One region of the Mesorhizobium sp. P2_D5 genome, then DNA from elsewhere that is predicted to be linked to it. Evidence: predicted binding sites of a transcription regulator. Region 1 holds the regulator's gene; the other holds the start of a gene.
The links. The regulator PhoB, encoded in region 1, activates phosphate uptake and scavenging genes when phosphate is short. The targets are predictions, from matches to a motif close to TGTCATNNANCTGTCAT.
Positions count from the first base shown of each region.

Region 2: the regulator PhoB is predicted to act here: its motif matches at 2,175-2,191, upstream of AC1DYW_RS05675 (ceramide glucosyltransferase).

Region 1 covers NZ_JBFUEE010000005.1:404,313-407,723, reverse strand. The annotation lists gene AC1DYW_RS23350 (ROK family protein) at 1-1,226, shown strand, start outside; gene phoB (phosphate regulon transcriptional regulator PhoB) at 1,381-2,070, opposite strand; gene phoU (phosphate signaling complex protein PhoU) at 2,090-2,797, opposite strand; gene pstB (phosphate ABC transporter ATP-binding protein PstB) at 2,823-3,411, opposite strand, start outside.
Region 2 covers NZ_JBFUEE010000001.1:1,191,363-1,194,773, reverse strand. The annotation lists gene AC1DYW_RS05680 (O-succinylhomoserine sulfhydrylase) at 1-907, shown strand, start outside; gene AC1DYW_RS05675 (ceramide glucosyltransferase) at 922-2,073, opposite strand; gene apaG (Co2+/Mg2+ efflux protein ApaG) at 2,297-2,689, shown strand; gene AC1DYW_RS05665 (Hsp33 family molecular chaperone) at 2,732-3,411, opposite strand, start outside.

The DNA.
Region 1 (3,411 bases):
ACGATCTGCGCCGCCGCAACCGGGCGATGGTGATTGCGGCCGTGCGCCGCGCCGGACAGCCGTCCCGCACCGAGATCGCCGCGACCACGGGCCTCAGCCATTCGACCATATCGGCGATCTCCTCCGACCTCATCGGCGAAGGCATCCTGACTGAGAGCAAGCCGAGCGAGGCCGGCTCGCTCAAACGCGGCCGGCCGCAGGTCGGCCTCGGCCTCAATCCGGAAGCGGCGGCGGTGATGACCGTGGTGCTGTCACTGAACTTCCTCTCGGTCGCCGTCATCGACTATGCCGGCCAGGTGATCGCCGAGGAACAGCGCCGGCTGGACACGCTGACCATGTCGCGCGACGCGCTGGTCGGTGAATGCGTTGCCATCGTACGGCGTCGTCTCGAAGACCCCGACCTCGACGTCCGCAGTGTCGCCCGCATCGCGCTGGCGATCCAGGGCATCACCGACACACGTGCCCGCGCCATGCTGTGGTCGCCGATCACGCCGCACACCGATATCGCCTTCGCCGACATACTCGAGGACGAGTTCGGCATCCCTGCCACCATGGAGAACGACTGCAATATGATGGCGATAGCGTTGCGCTGGCGCGACCCTGATCGCTACCGCGACGACTTCATCGCCATCCTGTTGTCGCACGGCATCGGCATGGGTCTGGTGCTGAAGGGCGAGCTGTTCACCGGCACTCATTCCTCGGGCGGCGAGTTCGGCCATATGATCCATCGGCCACACGGCGCGCTGTGCCGCTGCGGGCGGCGCGGCTGCGTCGAGGCCTATGCCGGCAACTACGCCATCTGGCGCAACGCAAGGCAGATGAGTGAGGACGCGGAACCGGTCGCCGATGTCAGTGACGCTGACATGCGCGCGCTGGCGACCGCGGCCCGCGAGAGGGATGGACCCGAGCGCGAGGCCTATCGCAAAGCCGGCGAGGCACTCGGCTACGGTCTCGGCAGCCTGTTCGCGCTGATCGACCCGGCGCCCGTCGCCATGGTCGGCGTCAGCGCCGCCGCCTTTGACCTGATCGAGCCGGCATTGCGCGAGGCGATTGCGCAGACCGCCGGCGGGCAGCATTCGCAATCGATTTCTTTCGACACCGAACCGAACGAACTTCCACTGATCCGCGAAGGCTGCGCCACGCGGGCATTGACCTTTGTCGACCAGGAGATTTTCGCGCCCGGCACGCAGGCGAGGTCCGGCCTCGGCGGCAAGAACGTCGCGTGAATGGCGCGCCTGGATGTTTTGAGATTCAGGTTAGGCCGAGTCGAGAATGGCGGGTTCCAAGAACCGGAGCGGAGCGGACATTTGGATCCGTGAGTACCGGAAGCGCAGGAAACTGCCGTTCGCAGGCCGGCATCACCTGAATATCAGCATATCCCTAATCTTCCCGGATTGCGTAGCCCGCCCCGCGGATGGTGCGGATGACATCGGGCATGCGGCCATTGTTGACCGCCTTGCGCAGCCGGCCGACATGCACGTCGACCGTGCGTTCGTCGATGTAGATCGTCTCGCCCCAGACATTGTCGAGCAGTTGGCTGCGCGAGAACACACGGCCGGGATGGCGCATCATGAATTCGAGCAGGCGGAATTCGGTCGGTCCGAGCCGAATCTCGCTCTTCTTGCGATAGACCCTGTGCGATTCACGATCGAGCACGATGTCGCCGACCTTGAGCACGCTGGACAGCACTTCCGGCTTGGCGCGGCGCAGCAGCGCCTTGACCCTGGCCATGAACTCCGGCGTCGAGAACGGCTTGACCAGATAATCGTCGGCGCCGGTCGAGAGGCCGCGCACACGATCGCTTTCCTCGCCACGCGCGGTCAGCATGATGATCGGCAGCCGCTCGGTCTCGGGCCGCATTCTTAGCCGGCGACAGAGTTCGATGCCGGACACTGCTGGCACCATCCAGTCGAGCACCAGCAGGTCAGGCACGTTTTCCTGGAGGCGGATTTCGGCTTCGTCGCCGCGCGTCACCACCTCGACCTGGTATCCCTCGGACTCGAGATTGTAGCGCAGGAGCACGCCAAGCGGCTCCTCGTCCTCCACCACCATGATGCGTGGCGCGATCATCGACTGGTCACCCCTGCCGTCATGCCGCCGGCGCGGACATCGCCGTCTCGTCCTGCTTCGGACGATTGGCGGGCAGCTGCGTACCGGTCAAAACATAATACGCATTTTCCGCAATGTTGGTGACGTGATCGCCGATGCGTTCGAGGTTCTTGGCGCAGAACAAAAGATGCGTGCAGGCGGTGATGTTGCGCGGGTCTTCCATCATATAGGTCAGGAGTTCGCGGAACACCGAGGTGTACTTGACGTCGATGCGCTCGTCGTCGGCGCGCAGCTTCGCCAGCGCCGCGGCGTCGCGCGCCGTATATTCCTCGATGACGCCCTGCACCTGGATCAGCACCAGCTGCGCCATTGCGTCGATGGAGTGCGACAGGTCGCGCGGGGTGACGCTGAGGCCGACGGTGCCGACGCGCTTGGCGATGTTCTTGGCAAGGTCGCCAATGCGCTCGAGGTCGCCGGCCATGCGGATCGAACCGACGACATGACGCAGATCGTCGGCCATCGGCTGACGCTTGGCGATCAGTGTGATGGCGCGGTCGTCGAGCTCGCGCTGGCGCGCGTCCATGATCGCATCGTCGGAGACGACACGCTGCGCCAGGGCGTTGTCGGAATTCAACAGCGCCTTGGTGGCGCCGCCGACCATCGAGCCGGCGAGGTCGCCCATGTCGCGGATCAGCCTGCTGATCTGTCCGAGATCCTCGTCGAAAGAAGCGACTGTGTGTTCGCCCATGATCTTAGTCCTCGTATGCCTGAGCTCAGCCGAAGCGGCCGGTGATGTAGTCCTGCGTGCGCTTCTCGCGGGGCGACGTGAAGATCTTCTCGGTGCGGTCGAACTCGACCAGTTCGCCCAGATACATGAAGGCGGTCTGCTTCGACACGCGCGCCGCCTGCTGCATGTTGTGGGTGACGATGACGATCGTGTAGTCGGCTTGCAACTCGTCGATCAGCTCTTCGATCTTGGCGGTCGACAGCGGGTCAAGCGCCGAGGCCGGCTCGTCGAGCAGGATGACTTCCGGCTTCACCGCCACGGTGCGGGCGATGCAGAGTCGCTGCTGCTGGCCGCCGGAGAGGCTGAGGCCGCTGGCGTTGAGCTTGTCCTTGACCTCAGTCCACAGTGCGGCGCGCTTCAGCGCCTGCTCGACACGGCCGTCCATCTCGGACTTGCTGATCTTCTCGTAGAGCCTGACGCCGAAGGCGATGTTTTCATAGATCGACATCGGGAACGGCGTCGGCTTCTGGAATACCATGCCGATCTTGGTCCGCAGCAGATTGAGGTCCTGCGAGCGGTCGAGAACGTTCTGGCCGTCGAGCAGCACCTGGCCCTCGGCGGTCTGCTTGGGATAG
Region 2 (3,411 bases), on a different contig from region 1:
GCTGTTGTGCAGCGCCAGGGCCGGCGATCATATCGTGGCAGCACGCGCGCTGTTCGGCTCCTGCCGCTGGGTGGTCGAGACGCTGGCGCCGAAATATGGCATCGAGGCGACGCTGGTCGACGGCACCGACATCGCCAACTGGGAAAAGGCGGTCAAGCCGAACACCAAGCTGTTCTTCCTGGAAAGCCCGACCAACCCGACGCTGGAAGTGGTCGACATCGCCGCGGTTGCCGCGCTTGCCAATTCGATCGGTGCGCGGCTGATCGTCGACAATGTCTTTGCCACACCCCTGCAGCAGAAGCCGCTGCAGCTCGGTGCGCACATCGTCGTCTACTCGGCGACCAAGCATATTGACGGCCAGGGCCGCTGTCTCGGCGGCGTCATCCTGTCGGACAAGAAGTGGATCGACGAGAACCTGCACGACTATTTCCGCCACACCGGCCCCAGCCTGTCGCCGTTCAATGCCTGGACGCTGCTGAAAGGGCTGGAGACGCTGCCGGTGCGCGTGCGCCAGCAGACGGAAAGCGCCAGCAGGATCGCGGATTTCCTGGCCGAGCGGCCCGAAATCGTCCGCGTCATCTATCCCGGCCGCGCCGACCACCCGCAGGCGGCCATCGTCAAGAAGCAGATGTCGGGCGGCTCGACGCTGATCTGCCTGGACGTCAAGGGAGGCAAGCAGGCGGCCTTCGCCTTGCAGAACGCGCTCGACATCGTACTGATCTCCAACAATCTCGGCGATGCCAAGAGCCTGATCACCCATCCGGCGACGACGACGCACAAGAATCTGAGCGACGAAGCGCGTGCCGAACTCGGCATCGGGCCGGGCACGCTCAGGCTGTCGGTCGGCCTGGAGGATACCGACGATCTTCTGGAAGACATCGAACAGGCGCTGAAGTCGGCCAAGTAAAAGGCCTTTGGCCATCAGGCGCCGGACGGCGTCTCTTCCAACTCGGCCGCCTTGGTGCCGATGGTCATCGCGTTGCCGCGCCAGTCGACGGCGCCACCCAGCCAGCCGCGCGCCCACATCGCCGGCAGGATCAGGTCGCGCATCATGATCGCCGCGACCATGCGCGACGACAGGTACCAGCCTTTGGACCAGGCCAGGGCGCATTCAGGAAGGTAGAAGGCCGCCAGCACGGCAATGGCGGTTGCCCAGAGGCTGACGCCCGCGCTTGCCGCCGCCAACAGCGCGAGTGCCAGCGGCACCACTGCCCCGGTCAGGATTTCGGGTGCGAAAAACCATGGGAAAGTGACGCGGCGCAGGCGCGCCCAACGGGCCTGACGCGACCAGATCTCGTCAAAGGTGCGCCGGCCGAGCGGTTGCTCGAAGGGCGCGGCGACGAGATTGACGCGCAGGCCAAGGCCATTGACCAGCTTGGTCGCGGCAGCGTCCTCGGCGATCTCGGCGGCGAGCGCACGGATGCCACCACTGGCGTCGAGCATCGGCTTGTTCCAGAGCATGCTCTTGCCCTGGGCAAAGCCGAGGCCAAGCGCCTCGCCGGCATATTGCCAGCGCGCTTGCAGCGTGTTGAGGAAAGCGCATTCGACCTCGGCCCAGAAGCCAGCGGGCCGCGAGCCTATCGGCGTCGAGCAGACAAGGCCGGTGTCGGGCCGCCATGCAGCCATCAGGTGCTGCACGTAGTCTCTCGGCATCAACACGTTGGAATCGGCCAGGACAACCCAATCGTGGCGCGCTGCCTCCCAACCCTTGACGCAATTGTTGAGTTTCGGATTGGCGCTGATGCGGTCGTCGCCGATCAGCAGCCGCGCCGGCACCTTGGGAGAACGGGCGATGGCGGCACGGATCAGCCTGACCACCGGATRGTCCGCATGGGCGACGCAAAAGACCAGTTCATAGCGAGGCCAGTCGAGCGAGAGGGCGCGCTCCAGCGTCTCCTGCGCGAACGGCTCGACGCCACGCGATGGCACGATAATCGACACCGGCAGCGGCTTGCCGGCCGGCGGCGCGATGGTGCGGTGGCGCTTCAGACGCGAAGCGGCGAGCAGGATGCTGGCGAGGTTTGAAAGGATGAGAGCGATCGAAAGCGAGGCGGCTATGAGGGTGAGTTCCATCGAGACCTGGCCACTCCAGAAAAGACGGCCCGCGTGATGGCCGTTTTCAACAGTTCGACAGAGCGCCGAGTCGCCCGCTTCGTGCACACCACCATTGTCATGTGTCACTTAAATGACATTCTTTGTCGGCACCTGCCTTTCAGGCCGGGCGCGACAAGACGCGCACGTTGACCTGCTCGCCCGGAGCGAGGACAGTTCGACTTGGATTGTTTTGGAGCCGCTTATGTACCGCGCCGTGACGCGCAACATCGAAGTGCAGGTCAGGCCGTTCTATCTGGAGGACCGTTCGGACCCGTCGGAGAACCGCTATGTCTGGGGCTATCAGATAACGATCGACAACCAGTCGGATGAGTTCGTGCAGCTGTTGTCGCGCTATTGGCACATCACCGACGGCACCGGACGGGTCGAGGAGGTGCGCGGTGCCGGCGTCGTCGGCGACCAGCCCGAACTCAATCCCGGCGACAGCTATCAATACACGTCCGGTTGCCCGCTTTCGACACCGTCCGGCATCATGGTCGGGCACTACACGATGCGCAACAAGCGGGGCGAGACGTTCGACATCGCCATCCCCGCCTTCTCGCTGGATCTGCCGGGGACGCGAAGGACGGTGAATTAGCTTCGCCTCACCGGCCGCCAAGCAGCCGGTGAGGCTCGTTCTCTACTGGGCCGCCGCAAATTCCGCCGGATCGAAGTCATATTGCTTCGAGCAGAATTCGCAGGCGACGTGGATGCCGCCGTCTTCGGTGCTGTCCTTGATCTCCTGCGCCGAGAAGCCCTCGAGGATGCCACGGATCTTGTCCCTCGAGCATGAGCACTGGTCGGCGACCGGTACGCCGCCGAAGACGCGCACGCCATGCTCGTGGAACAGCCTGTACAGCAGCCGCTCGGCGCCGATCGTCGGGTCGATCAGTTCGGTCGGCTCGATGGTGCCGAGCAATGCCAGCAGCTCCTGCCAGGAATTGTCGGCCGGATCGTGGATCTCCTCGCGCGGATCGCCATCGCCGCCCGGCAGGTCCGGAACGCGCATGCGCTCGGGCGACTGCGGCAGGAACTGCGCTAGGATGCCACCGGCACGCCACTGCTCGCGAGCGCCGCCGACGCCAGGCGTCAGCAGCTTGGCCACCGAAAGCCTGATATCGGTCGGAATCTGCTCCGACTGGCGGAAATAGGTGCGGGCCGCGTCTTCCAGCGTTTCGCCATCGAGCTGGACGATACCCTGATAGCGCTGCGTGTGAGCACCCTGGTCGATGGTCAGCGCCAGCACGCCGCTGCCGAGCAGCGTCTGCTGAGACGTTTCGCCGGCCGCGACCAGCGCCTCCAGCCGGTCTGCATCGAAGC